Regions from separate parts of the Methylobacterium sp. J-072 genome, predicted to be linked through region 3. Evidence: predicted binding sites of a transcription regulator. Region 3 holds the regulator's gene; each other region holds the start of a gene.
The links. Region 3 encodes PhoB, which activates phosphate uptake and scavenging genes when phosphate is short. Its sites were predicted from a motif close to TGTCATNNANCTGTCAT; they were not measured.
Positions count from the first base shown of each region.

Region 1: the regulator PhoB is predicted to act here: its motif matches at 1,862-1,878, upstream of MKK67_RS32110 (calcineurin-like phosphoesterase C-terminal domain-containing protein).
Region 2: the regulator PhoB is predicted to act here: its motif matches at 1,572-1,588, upstream of phnC (phosphonate ABC transporter ATP-binding protein).

Region 1 is NZ_JAKSYK010000231.1:213,475-217,634, reverse strand. Features, by position in the region: partial or broken gene MKK67_RS32120 (copper chaperone PCu(A)C) at 1-159, opposite strand, end outside; gene MKK67_RS32115 (murein L,D-transpeptidase) at 481-1,779, shown strand; gene MKK67_RS32110 (calcineurin-like phosphoesterase C-terminal domain-containing protein) at 1,919-3,577, shown strand; gene MKK67_RS32105 (type 1 glutamine amidotransferase domain-containing protein) at 3,606-4,160, opposite strand, start outside.
Region 2 is NZ_JAKSYK010000025.1:8,514-12,673, forward strand. Features, by position in the region: gene MKK67_RS01505 (ceramide glucosyltransferase) at 1-174, shown strand, start outside; gene MKK67_RS01510 (DUF1045 domain-containing protein) at 200-886, shown strand; gene MKK67_RS01515 (DapH/DapD/GlmU-related protein) at 879-1,511, shown strand; gene phnC (phosphonate ABC transporter ATP-binding protein) at 1,634-2,482, shown strand; gene phnD (phosphonate ABC transporter substrate-binding protein) at 2,604-3,533, shown strand; gene phnD (phosphonate ABC transporter substrate-binding protein) at 3,638-4,160, shown strand, end outside.
Region 3 is NZ_JAKSYK010000174.1:66,216-70,375, forward strand. Features, by position in the region: gene pstA (phosphate ABC transporter permease PstA) at 1-55, shown strand, start outside; gene pstB (phosphate ABC transporter ATP-binding protein PstB) at 140-955, shown strand; gene phoU (phosphate signaling complex protein PhoU) at 1,271-1,993, shown strand; gene phoB (phosphate regulon transcriptional regulator PhoB) at 2,169-2,864, shown strand; gene MKK67_RS20240 (protein-disulfide reductase DsbD family protein) at 2,878-4,160, opposite strand, start outside.

The DNA of each region.
Region 1 (4,160 bases), on a different contig from region 3:
GGCGAATGGCACCGCGGCGCCCGTCAGCGTGTCCGGGGCGGTGCCGGTGTTGACGATCCGCACGTAGCCGCCCGCGACCTTGGCGCCGTTCGGCGTCGCCCGCAGCCACGGCGTCTCGATCGTGAGGTCGCCGGCCTTGATCGGATCCGCCTGGGCGGCGCCCGCGAACAGGCCGAGGCCGAGGAGGGCCGTGCACAACATCTTCATGGGCCTGCTTCCATCCTGGTTTTTTGGAAATTGGCGACCGGCACCTTCGGCGGCGCGAGGCACGGATCGCCCCGGCGGTGGCATCTCTGCCACACTGGGCCGCCGGTGACTGTTGTCACCGCGCCGCAAGCGAACGCGACGTGCGTTGCCGCACGCCAATGCCACAATCCGGCCCCTTCGATAGGGAGTCTTAAGCCCATCCCGACACCGTGGCGACCGAGTACCCCCGCTCTCGCCATGATCTGACGAACTCCGGACACGAGCCAGCGACTGATGCGCATCAAGGCAACAAACCGGTTCACCGCCATGCTGGGCGTCGCCGCGCTCGGCACCCTCGCCATCGGCGCCGCCGAGGCCCGGGAGCAGGGCAACTACGCCCAGGCCGAATGGGCGCAGGATTACGCCTCGCCCGCCGGCATGCAGGTGCAGCGCGAGACCGTGCCGATCCTGTCGCCCCAGACGGTGTCGGCCACCGAGCAGATGCTCGAGCGCTACAAGGACATCGTCGCCCGCGGCGGCTGGCGGCCGGTCTCCGGCGCCGAGCGCCTGCGCGTCGGCGCGAAGGGCCCGGCGGTGGCCACGGTGCGCCAGCGCCTGATCGTCACCGGCGATCTCGACCCCGCCGCCGGCGGCTCGGGCGTGTACGATTCCTACGTCGCGGCCGGCGTGAAGCGGTTCCAGGCCCGCCACGGCCTCAGCCAGACCGGCGCGATGAGCCTCGCCACCCAGCAGGCGATGAACGTGCCCGCCGACGTGCGGCTGCACCAGCTCGAGATCAACGTCGTCCGCCTGCGCTCCTATTCGGGCGATCTCGGCCGGCGCTTCGTGATCATGAACATCCCGGCCGCCCTGGTGGAGACCGTGGAGAACGGCCAGGTCGTCACGCTCCACGCCGCCGGCGTCGGCAAGATCGACCGCCAGTCGCCGATCATGAACACCAAGGCGACGCAGATCAATTTCAATCCGACCTGGACGGTCCCGGCTTCCATCGTGAAGAAGGACCTGATCCCGAAGATGCAGAAGGATCCGAACTACCTCACCGACAACAAGATCCACATCCTGTCGGGCAACGGCGAAGTCTCGCCGCGCTCGATTAACTGGAACTCGGATGAGGGCACGCGCTTCACCTACCGGCAGGAATCGGGCGCCGACTTCAACTCGATGGGCATCGTCCGCATCAACATCCCGAATCCCTACGGCGTGTTCATGCACGACACGAACACCAAGGGCGTGTTCGGCGACGATTTCCGCTTCATCTCCTCGGGCTGCGTGCGCGTGCAGAACGTGCGCGAGTACATCACCTGGCTGCTGAAGGACACGCCCGGCTGGGGCCGCGAGCAGGTCGAGCAGGCCATCGAGAGCGGCAAGCGCGTCGACGCCAACATCGCCCAGCCCGTGCCGGTCTACTGGACCTACATCACCGCCTGGGCGACCCCGGACGGCCTCGTGCAGTTCCGCGACGACATCTACAAGCGCGACGGCGTGAACGTGCCCTCGACCATCGGGGCGCCGACCCCGGTCGCCAGCGCCGAGCCGCTGCCCCAGACCTTCGAGCCGGGCGACGAAGAGTAAGCGCACCGCGCTTCACGCCTGCGGTTTCCTCCTAGGCCCGCACCCTACCCAGGGTGCGGGCCTCGCGCGTTCGGGGGCCGTCTGTCATCGGGCGGTCAAACGCCTCTGCTTGGCCTTTGCCGCCGAGCAGGAGCCCCCGATGACGCGCGATTCGTTTCCAGCATCCGGAGGCCTCACCCGCCGGGAGACCGTGGCTGGTGCCGCCGCCCTCTCGCTCGTGGCCGGCCGCGCCGGGGCGCAGGAATCCGCGGAGGCCACGGGGATCGTCTACGCCGTCCAGACGGCCGGCGCCGAGCGCGCGCCGCTGCCCGGCGTGCTGGTCTCCAACGGCCGCGAGGTCGCGCGCACGGACGGGCAGGGGCGCTACCGGCTGCCGCTGGCCGGGGATGGCGCGGTCTTCGTGATCAAGCCGCCGGGTTACGCCCTGCCGCGGGACGCCGACAACGTGCCTCGGCACTCCTACATCCATCAGCCCGGCGGCACGCCTGCCGATCTTGGGCTGCGCTACAAGGGCCTCGCGCCCACCGGCCCGCTGCCGGCCTCGATCGACTTCACCCTGACGAAGGCCGACGAGCCCGCGGATTTCGACGTGATTCTGTTCACGGATCCGCAGCCCGAGAGCCGGTTCGAGCTCGACCACGTGCGCGACACCGCGGTCGCCCGGGCCCTGGCGATCCCGGCGGCCTTCGGCCTGACCACCGGCGACGTGCTGTTCGACGACCTCTCGCTCTACGGCCGCTCGAACCGCATCGTCGGGCGGATCGGCCTGCCTTGGTACAGCCTGCCGGGCAACCACGACCTCAACATGCAGGCGCCGGATGCCCGCTACAGCCGCGAGACCTGGAAGCGGGTGTTCGGGTCGCCGACCTACGCGTTCCGGCACGGGCGCGTGCTGTTCGTGATGCTCGACAACGTCGAGTGGATGGGGCCGCCGGTCCCCGTGGGGGCGAACACCTACCGGGGCCATATCGGCGAACGGACGCTGGCCTTCCTGAAGAATCTCCTGGCCGAGATCCCGCCCGACGACCTGATCGTCCTGGCGACCCACATTCCCCTGGTCACGGATACGGGTGACGATCCGCGCAGCGCGACCATCGACCGGGCCGCGCTGCTCGACGTGCTGGTGGGGCGCAAGGTGCTGAGCCTGGCCGGCCACACCCATACCACCGAGCATCACTACCCCGCGGAGGGGCACCACCACCACGTGATGACCGCCGTGTCCGGCTCTTGGTGGAGCGGGCCGGATACCCGCACCGGCATCCCCTCGGCCGACAGCCGCGACGGCACCCCGAACGGTTTCCACGTGCTGTCGATCCGCGGCACCGATTACACGACCCGCTACGTCCCGGCGCAGGGCGAGCCGGACGCGACGATGCGGATCGCCTTCGAGAGCGAACTGCGCCCCGCCGCCCCGGAGATCGTTCGGGCGAGCCATCCGATGCAGGCGCTGCGGCCGCCAGTTCCGCAGGAGGCGCTGGCCTCGACCAACCTCGTGGTCAACGTCTTCGACGGTGGCCCGCGCACGAGCCTGACCTTCCGCATCGGCGACCGGGCGCCGGAGCCAATGGCGCGCACCCGGCGGCTCGACCCGTTCGTGACCGAGCTCTACGCGCGCTATCCCGAGACCAAGAAGAGCTGGGTCCAGGCGACGCCCTCGACCCATATCTGGACCGCGCGCCTGCCCGACGACCTCGCGCCGGGCGCCCACCGGGTGACGGTGGACGGGACGGACGAGTACGGACGGCCGATCCGGTCCTGTGCCGTGCTCGAAGTCACCGGCGACGGCGCGCGCGGCTGACGATCGACGCCGTCAGCCGCGCGGATCCTCAGGCCGCGAGCTGGCGGCTGCCGTGGCTGCCTTCCTGAATCTCCTCGACGATCTTGGCGCAGAAGGCGTCCAGGTCCTCGGGGCTGCGGCTGGTGACGATGCCCTGATCGGTCACCACCGCCTTGTCGTGCCAGCGGCCGCCGGCATTGATCACGTCGGTGCGGATCGAGGCGAACGAGGTCAGGTCGCGGCCCTTGGCCGCGCCGGCCTCGATCAGCAGCCACGGCGCGTGGCAGATCGCGGCCACGACCTTGCCGGAGGTGAGGAAGCTCTTGATCACCGCCAGCGCCTTCGGCTCCAGCCGGAGCTTGTCCGGGTTGATCTGGCCGCCCGGCAGGACCAGGGCGTCGTAGGCGGCAGGGTCGACCCGGTCGAGATCGAGGTCGACCGCGACCTCCTTGCCCCAGTCGGTCTTGTCCCAGCCGCGGATCGTGCCCTTGCTCGCGCGCGATTGCGGCGCGGCCACCGAGACGGTGGCGCCGGCCTCGGCCAGCTTGGCCTGCGGCACGGTCAGTTCGCTTTCCTCGAAGCCGTCGGTGGCGAGGATCAGGAT
Region 2 (4,160 bases), on a different contig from region 3:
GCGGGCTGGCATCGCGGGCCGCGCATGCTGGCCGCCTTCCTGGTGCGGGACGCCCTGATCCCGGCGATCTGGCTGGGCGCCTGGGTGCAGAGCGCCATCGTCTGGCGCGGCAACGCCATGGACGTGCGCCCGCACCGGGCGAGCATCGACCGCGCCAGCGCGCCGACGGCGTGACCGGGCGGGAGCCGGAGGTCGGGACATGACGCGCCGCTACGCCCTCTACTGGCTTCCCGGGCCCGGCTCGCGCCTCGCGGCCTTCGGCAATGCCGTGCTCGGCTACGACAACGCCGTCGGCGCCCCGGTCCCGCATCCGGACGGGTTCGGCGACCTCGCCGCCGTCACGGCGGGCGCCCGGGTCTACGGCTTCCACGCGACCCTCAAGGCGCCGCTGCGCCTCGCGCCGGCGGCCGAGGAGGCCGACCTTCTCGCCATGGCCCGGGACCTCGCGGCCGGGCACCCGCCGGTGGCGCTCGGTTCTCTGACGGTCGCCGCACTCGGGCCGTTCCTCGCCCTGGTGCCGGAAGCACCGCCGGCGGAACTCGGCCTGCTCGCCGCCGAATGCGTCGCCGCCCTCGACCCGCTGCGGGCACCGCTCTCGGAGGCCGAGCGCGCCAAGCGCCGCCCGGAGCGCCTCGATCCCCGCGGCCGCGCGCTGCTGGCTCGCTGGGGCTACCCGTATGTCTTCGAGGCCTTCCGGTTCCACATGACGCTGACCGACGCCCTGCCGGAGCCGGACCGGACCGCCTGGCTGCGCCGGCTGACCGACGCCTACGCGGCCTCCGGGCCGGAGCCCGCGGTGATCGACGCCGTGTGTCTGCTATCCCAGGACGGGGCCGAGCCGTTCCGGCTCCTGGCGCGCCTGCCCTTCGGGGCCGCCCATGGCTGAGCAACGCCTCGGCCTCAATCCGGCGGTCGATCCGAGCGCCCGGATCGTCGAGTGCCATCTCGGCCGCTACACCGAGATCGGCGCCCGCACGCGCCTGACCGAGACCGTCCTCGACGATTATTCCTACATCGCTCAGGACGGTGAGGTGATCTACACCACCATCGGCAAGTTCTGCTCGATCGCGTCCCATGTGCGGATCAACCCGGGCAACCATCCGATGGAGCGCGCGAGCCAGGCGCACTTCACCTACCGGGCTCAGGCCTACTGGCCCGAGGAATCGGACGAGGAAGCCTTCTTCGAGCGCCGCCGGGCCAGCCCGGTGACCATCGGCCACGACGTCTGGATCGGCCACGGTGCGGTGATCCTGCCCGGCCGCACCATCGGCACCGGGGCGGTGATCGGGGCGGGGGCGATCGTCACCCGGGATGTCCCGGTCTACACGATCGTCGTCGGCAATCCGGCCCGGCCGGTGCGGCGCCGCTTTCCCGAGCCGATCGCCGAGCGCCTGGAGCGCCTCGCCTGGTGGGACTGGGACCACGAGCGCCTGCGCCGGGCGCTACCGGATTTCCGCGCGCTCGCGGTCGAAGATTTTCTGGAGCGGTACACGAGCTGGGCCGGGACCTAAACAGAAAACGGCCGCAAAGATGTCGATGTGCTGCGCCGACTAAAGAGTTTAACTCGTATTCGTCATCCAATCGTCGTGGAACGGGCGTTTAGCTGCGGCCATTCCGCAGCGGATGGTTGTTTATGCTCGTCGTCGAGGATCTCACGCGTCAATACAGCGGTCGCCGTGCCGTGGATGGTGTCTCGTTGCAGATCGAGCGCGGCAGCTTCGTCGGCGTAATCGGCCGCTCTGGAGCCGGAAAATCGACGCTTCTGCGCCTCATCAACCGTCTCGCCGACCCGAGCTCGGGCCGCATCCTCTATGACGGGCGCGATGTCACCAGCCTGACGGGCCGGCCCTTACGGGAATGGCGCACCCGCTGCGCCATGATCTTCCAGCAGTTCAATCTGGTCGGTCGGCTCGACGTGATGACCAACGTGCTGATGGGCCGCCTCAGCCACGTGCCGACCCACCGCGCCCTGCTCCGGATGTGGTCCGACGAGGATCGGGCCATGGCGCTCGCCGCCCTGGAAAGCTTCGATATGGGCGAGTTCGCCGGCCAGCGGGCCGACGGCCTGTCGGGCGGCCAGCAGCAGCGCGTCGCCATCGCCCGGGCGCTCGTGCAGGAGCCGGAAATCCTGCTGGCCGATGAGCCGGTGGCGTCCCTGGACCCGCGCAACACCCGCCTGGTGATGGATGCCCTGGCGGCCGTGAACCGGCGCTACGGCATCACGGTCCTGTGCAACCTGCACTCCCTCGATCTTGCCCGCGCCTATTGCGACCGCCTCGTCGGGCTTGCTGCCGGCCGCGTGGTGTTCGAGGGCGGCCCGTTCGACCTCACCGAGGAGGTGGCGCGCCGGCTCTACGGCCTTGAGGCCGGCGAGGTGCTGGACGATTCCGCGGAGCGCGAGGCGGAGCAGCGGGCGGCCATGCCGGGACTGCCCGGCTTCGTGCCGGCGGAGCCCATCCGCGAGGCCGCCATCGGCGCCTGAGCCGGGCTTCCCGGCGTACCGGGCTCGCCGCGCCGGCGACGACGGCCGGGAAATATTGTGCCGGACCGGTGATGAGGCGGATGGCCGACCCACCGCAAGAGAGTGACTTTAGGACGACCCAATGATCACCCGACGCAACCTCGCCGCCGCAGCGGCAGCCCTCGCCGTTCTCGGCTTGCCCGCCGCCGCCGAGGATTGGAAAGCCAAGTATCCCGAGTTGACCCTGGCGATAGTCCCGCAGGAGAACGCGAGCGGCACCACAGACCGGTATACGCCTCTGGCAGATTACCTGACCCAGACGGTCGGCGTGCCAGTAAAGCTGCGGGTCGCCAGCGATTACGCTGCGGTGATTGAGGGCCAGCGCGCCGGCAACATCCACGTTGCATTCCACGGGCCGGCCTCCTTCGCTCGCGCGGTGATGACCGGAGTTAAGGTCGAGCCGATCGTGACCCAGATCCACGAGACCGGCGCCGCCGGCTACTACTCGGTGGTCTACGTGCTGGCCTCCAGCCCGTACAAGTCTGTGGCCGACCTCAAGGGTAAGGCCCTCGGCCTCGTCGATCCGAACTCCACGTCGGGCAACCAGGCGCCGCGCTTCTTCCTGAAGCGGGCCGGCTACGACGTAGACAAGTTCTTCAGCAAGGCGGTCTTCACCGGGAGCCACGAGAACGCCGTGCTGGCCTTGGCCCAGGGCACCGTCGACGCGGCCGCGAACTTCTGGAACTCCGAGACGGACAGCAATCTCACGCGCATGCTCACCAAGGGCATCGTCAAGAACGCCGACGGCGCACCGATGAAGCAGTCGGACTTCCGGATCGTGTTCAAGTCCGACTTCCTGCCGGAGGGGCCGTTCGCCGTTCTGGCGAGCTTGCCCGAGGATTTGAAGGCCAAGATCCGCCAGGCCTTCCTCGACCTGCCGAAGGCCGACACGGCAGCGTTCGACCGGCTGTCCGACGGCAAGGATCTCGGCCTCACCCCGATGACGCTCAAGGATTACCAGCCGATCATCGACATGCTGAAGGCCAACGACGAGCAGCGCAAGCACTCCTGACCCAGGTTTTGCCTGCCCGGTTCGTGCCGGGTGCAGGCGCCTCCGCTTCACCGCCGACGTGCCGCCGCCCCGCGGCCGGCCGCGATTCACCCGAGGACCACACCATGATCACCCGACGCACCCTTGCCGCCGCCGCGGCAGCGCTCGCTCTCCTCGGCCTGCCGGCCGCCGCCCAGGAGTGGAAGGCCAAGTATCCCGAGCTGACCCTGGCGGTAATCCCGATGGAGAATGCCAGCGGCACCAACGACCGCTACGCGCCCCTGGCGAACTATCTAACCAAGTCGCTCGGCGTGCCGGTGAAGCTGCGGGTGGCCAGCGATTACGCCGCGGTGATCGAGGGCCAGCGCGCCGGCAACATCCAGATCGCGTTCTACGGGCCGGCCTCCCTCGCCCGGGCCGTGATGACCGGCGTGAAGATCGAGCCGCTCGTGAGCCCACAGCACGAGACCGGCGCCGCAGGCTATTACTCGGTGATCTACACCCTCGCCTCCAGCCCGTATAAGACCGTCGAGGACCTCAAGGGTAAGAACCTCGCCCTGGTCGACCCGAACTCCACCTCCGGCAACCAGGCGCCGCGCTTCTTCCTGAAGCGGGCCGGGTTCGACGTGGACAAGCATTTCGCCAAGG
Region 3 (4,160 bases):
CCTGGTGCTGTCGATCATCGCCCGTCTCGTCATCAAGCCGCAGATGTCGCGCTAGACGTCTGGTTTTGCATCATCTTTCCCGAAAGCCGGAAGCCACCTTTCGGGCTGATGCTTTGAGACCCTTCTCGAGGACACGACGATGAACGCCGCCTCCGCGATCCCCACGGTCGATCTCACCCGCAACCACGCCAACGAGGGCGGGGCGGTCCGGATCGCCGTGAAGGGTTTGAACTTCTACTACGGCAGCTTCCACGGGCTGAAGAACGTCGACATCAACTTCCACGACCGGCAGGTCACGGCTTTGATCGGACCGTCCGGCTGTGGCAAGTCCACCCTGCTGCGCTGCTTCAACCGGATCTACAGCCTCTACCCGGAGCAGCGGGCCGAGGGGCAGATCCTGCTCGACGGCCAGAACGTGCTCGACCCCTCCGTCGACCTGAACGAGTTGCGCGCGCGCATCGGCATGGTGTTCCAGAAGCCGACGCCGTTCCCGATGTCGATCTACGACAACGTCGCCTTCGGGCTGCGTCTCTACGAGAAGCTGCCGAAATCCGAACTCGACGGGCGGGTGGAGCAGGCTTTGCGCAAGTCCGCCCTCTGGGATGAGGTCAAGGACAAGTTGCGCCAGGCCGGCACCGGGCTCTCGGGCGGACAGCAGCAGCGCCTGTGCATCGCGCGCACCGTGGCCCAGAGCCCGGAGGTGATCCTGTTCGACGAGCCGACCTCGGCGCTCGACCCGATCTCCACCGGCCGCATCGAGGAGTTGATCGAGCAGCTGCGCGACGAATTCACCATCGTCATCGTGACCCACAACATGCAGCAGGCGGCGCGCATCTCGCAGTTCACCGCCTTCATGTATCTCGGTGAACTGATCGAGTTCGGCCCGACCAACCGGATGTTCATGAATCCTGTCGAGCAGCGGACGCAGGATTACATCACCGGTCGCTTCGGCTAAGCATTCGCCGTAAAGTAGAGTACCGTTCCGGCGCCCATTCGGATGCCGCCCACAAGACTTGGAGCCGCGCCCGATCGCAAGGCTGCCGGTGCGGCTCCGGAACATGCTGCGTTGATCCGGGAACATCGGCTTGGTTCAGCCGATTGTGGTTGGGTGTTGGGTTTGGGACATCGATCCTCAACTCTCCGTCTTATGTCCTAGACTGCGCAAGGGATTGGATACCGGGGAACGCGCCGCGGTATCCGTGCTCGGAGCGGCGGGTTTCCGCCAGACCTCGCGGATCAAGGTTTGCGGGACGCCATCGAAGGATCCACCATGCCCGGCCATATCGTCAGCTCCTACGACACCGACCTGGATGACCTCCGCCGCTCGATTTCCGAGATGGGCGGCGTCGCCGAGAAGATGGCCGCCGAGGCGACCGACGCCCTGGTTCGCCGGGACGACACCCTCGCCCAGGCGGTGATCCTCGCAGACAAGCGGCTCGACGCGCTCCAGCGCGATATCGAGGAGCGGGCCGTGCTGCTCATCGCCCGGCGCCAGCCGCTGGCGATCGACCTGCGCGAGACCATCTCGGCGATCCGCGTCTCCGGCGACCTCGAGCGGATCGGCGACCTCGCCAAGAACGTCGCCAAGCGCGTCGTCGCGATCTCCGATCAGGCGCCCGCCCAGAAGATCGTGCTCGGCGTGCGCCACATGAGCGACCTCGCCGAGGCGCAGCTCAAGGACATCCTGGACGCCTATGCCAGCCGCGACGTCAAGGCCGCCTACGATGTCTGGGAACGGGATGGCGAGATCGACGCCCTGTACAATTCGCTGTTCCGCGAACTCCTGACCTACATGATGGAGGATCCGCGCAACATCTCGTTCTGCACGCATCTGCTGTTCTGCGCCAAGAACGTCGAGCGGATCGGCGACCACACCACCAACATCGCCGAGACGATCCACTACCTCGCCACCGGCGAGACGCTGGCGGGTGAGCGGCCGAAGAACGATGCGTCGAATTACGCGACGGTCGGCCCCGCCGCCACGGCCCCGTGACCCGCGGACCGCGTTGCGTCCGGGCAGCGCGCAATCCTCCTGTGGGGCAGAGTCAGATTGAGGGCGCGGGCGGGTTGAGGGAGCGCGGCGTCTGCCGCACCATCGTCCCGTCCGGGCGATCCGGCGCGGGCGAGCCGTCCGGTGCCGTCTACGGAACAGGTTATCGAACGTGAGCATGCAAGTCCTGATCGTCGAGGACGAGGAGGCCCTGACCACCCTGCTGCGCTACAACCTCGAAGCCGAGGGTTTTCTGGTGGATTCCGCCACGCGCGGCGACGACGCGGAGCTGCTTCTGGCCGAGCGCACGCCCGATCTCGTTCTGCTCGACTGGATGTTGCCGGGCCTCTCGGGGATCGAACTGTGCCGCCGCATCCGGGCCCGGCGCGAGACCGAGCGGCTACCGGTGATCATGCTCACCGCCCGGGGCGAGGAGGGCGATCGGGTCCGGGGCCTCGGCACGGGTGCCGACGACTACATCGTCAAGCCGTTCTCGGTCCCGGAGCTGCTCGCCCGGGTGCGGGCGCTGCTGCGCCGGGCCAAGCCCTCCCATGTGGCGGATCGTCTGGCAGCGGGCGACATCGAGCTCGACCGCACCGGCCATCGGGTCCGCCGCGCCGGCGAGGAACTCCATCTCGGCCCGACCGAGTTCCGGCTGCTCGAATTCCTGATGCTGGCGCCTGGCCGGGTCTTCTCCCGCGAGCAGCTCCTCGACGGGGTCTGGGGCCACGACGTCTATATCGACGAGCGCACCGTGGACGTGCATGTCGGGCGCCTGCGCAAGGCGCTCAACGCCCCGCGGCAGGCCGACCCGATCCGCACGGTTCGAGGCTCGGGCTACGCTTTCGACGAGACGTTTTTGCTGGAAGCCTAGCGCGCCGTTCCGGTCAGCGGACCAGCGCCGCGTTCTTGCCGGCAGCCGGCACCATCTCCAGGGCCGACAGAACCGTCCCCTCGGTGAGGATCTGCGGCAGCACCTGCGGCTCGCCGGTCCCCGTGTAGAGCAGGTACAGCGGCACGCCGCTGCGCCCGTGCGTCTCCAGGAGGCGGGTGATCTCGGGGTTCTGGTTGGTCCAGTCGCCCATTAGGTAGGTGACACCCCTGTCCGCCATCGCTGTCCGCACCGCCTTGGTCGAGAGCGAGGTCGTCTCGTTGACCGCGCAGGTGATGCACCACGCAGCGGTCATGTTCACGAAGACCGGCCGGTGCTCGTTCACCAGGGTGTCGAGGCGGGCCTGGGTGAACGGCTCGATGCCGTTGGCGGCCGCTTGGGCAGCTGGGGCGGCCCGGTCGCGGTCGAGGGTCAGGGTGAGCGCCGCGACAGCCACGATCGTCAGCGCTGCAAGCCCTTGGACGATCCGCCCGACCCGCGGAGCCGTAGCGCGCCCGTGTTCCCAGGCCCAGGCGGCGAAGCCCACCAGCACCAGGCCGATCAGCGCGGCGAGCAGCCCCTGCGGACCGACCTGCTGCGCCAGGACCCAGACCAGCCACGCCACCGTGGCGTAGACCGGGAAGGCCAGGACCTGCTTCAGGGTCTCCATCCAGGCGCCCGGCCGCGGCAGCGCCCGCAGGGCCGGCGGCCACAGGGTGAGCGCCAGGAAGGGCAGGGCGAGGCCGAGCCCGAGGCTCGCGAACACCGCGAGGGCGACGCCGGCGCTCTGCGTCAGGGCAAAGCCCACCGCCGAGCCCATGAACGGCGCCGTGCAGGGGGTCGCCACCAGGGTCGCGAGGACGCCCGTGAAGAACGAACCGCTGAGCCCCGAGCGCCGGGCCAGCCCGTCGCCGAGGCCGGCGAGACGCCCGCCGAGATGGAACACACCCGACAGGCTCAAGCCCATCGCGAGAAGTAAGTAAGCAAGCCCGGCCACCACGGCCGGCGATTGCAACTGAAATCCCCAGCCGATCGCCGCCCCGCCGCCCTTGAGGGCGAGCAACAGACCGGCCAGCCCGAGGAAGCTCGCCAGCACGCCGGCTGTGTAGGCGAGGCCGTGCAGCCGGACCCGGGCGGCGCTCTCGCCCGCGTGCCGCACAAGGCCAAGCACCTTGATCGACAGGACCGGGAAGACACAGGGCATCAGGTTGAGGATCAGGCCGCCGAGGAAGGCGAGCCCGGCCGCGGTCGCCAGCGTCAGCGCGTCGAACGCGGGGGTGGGCGGCGGCGTCGCCAAGG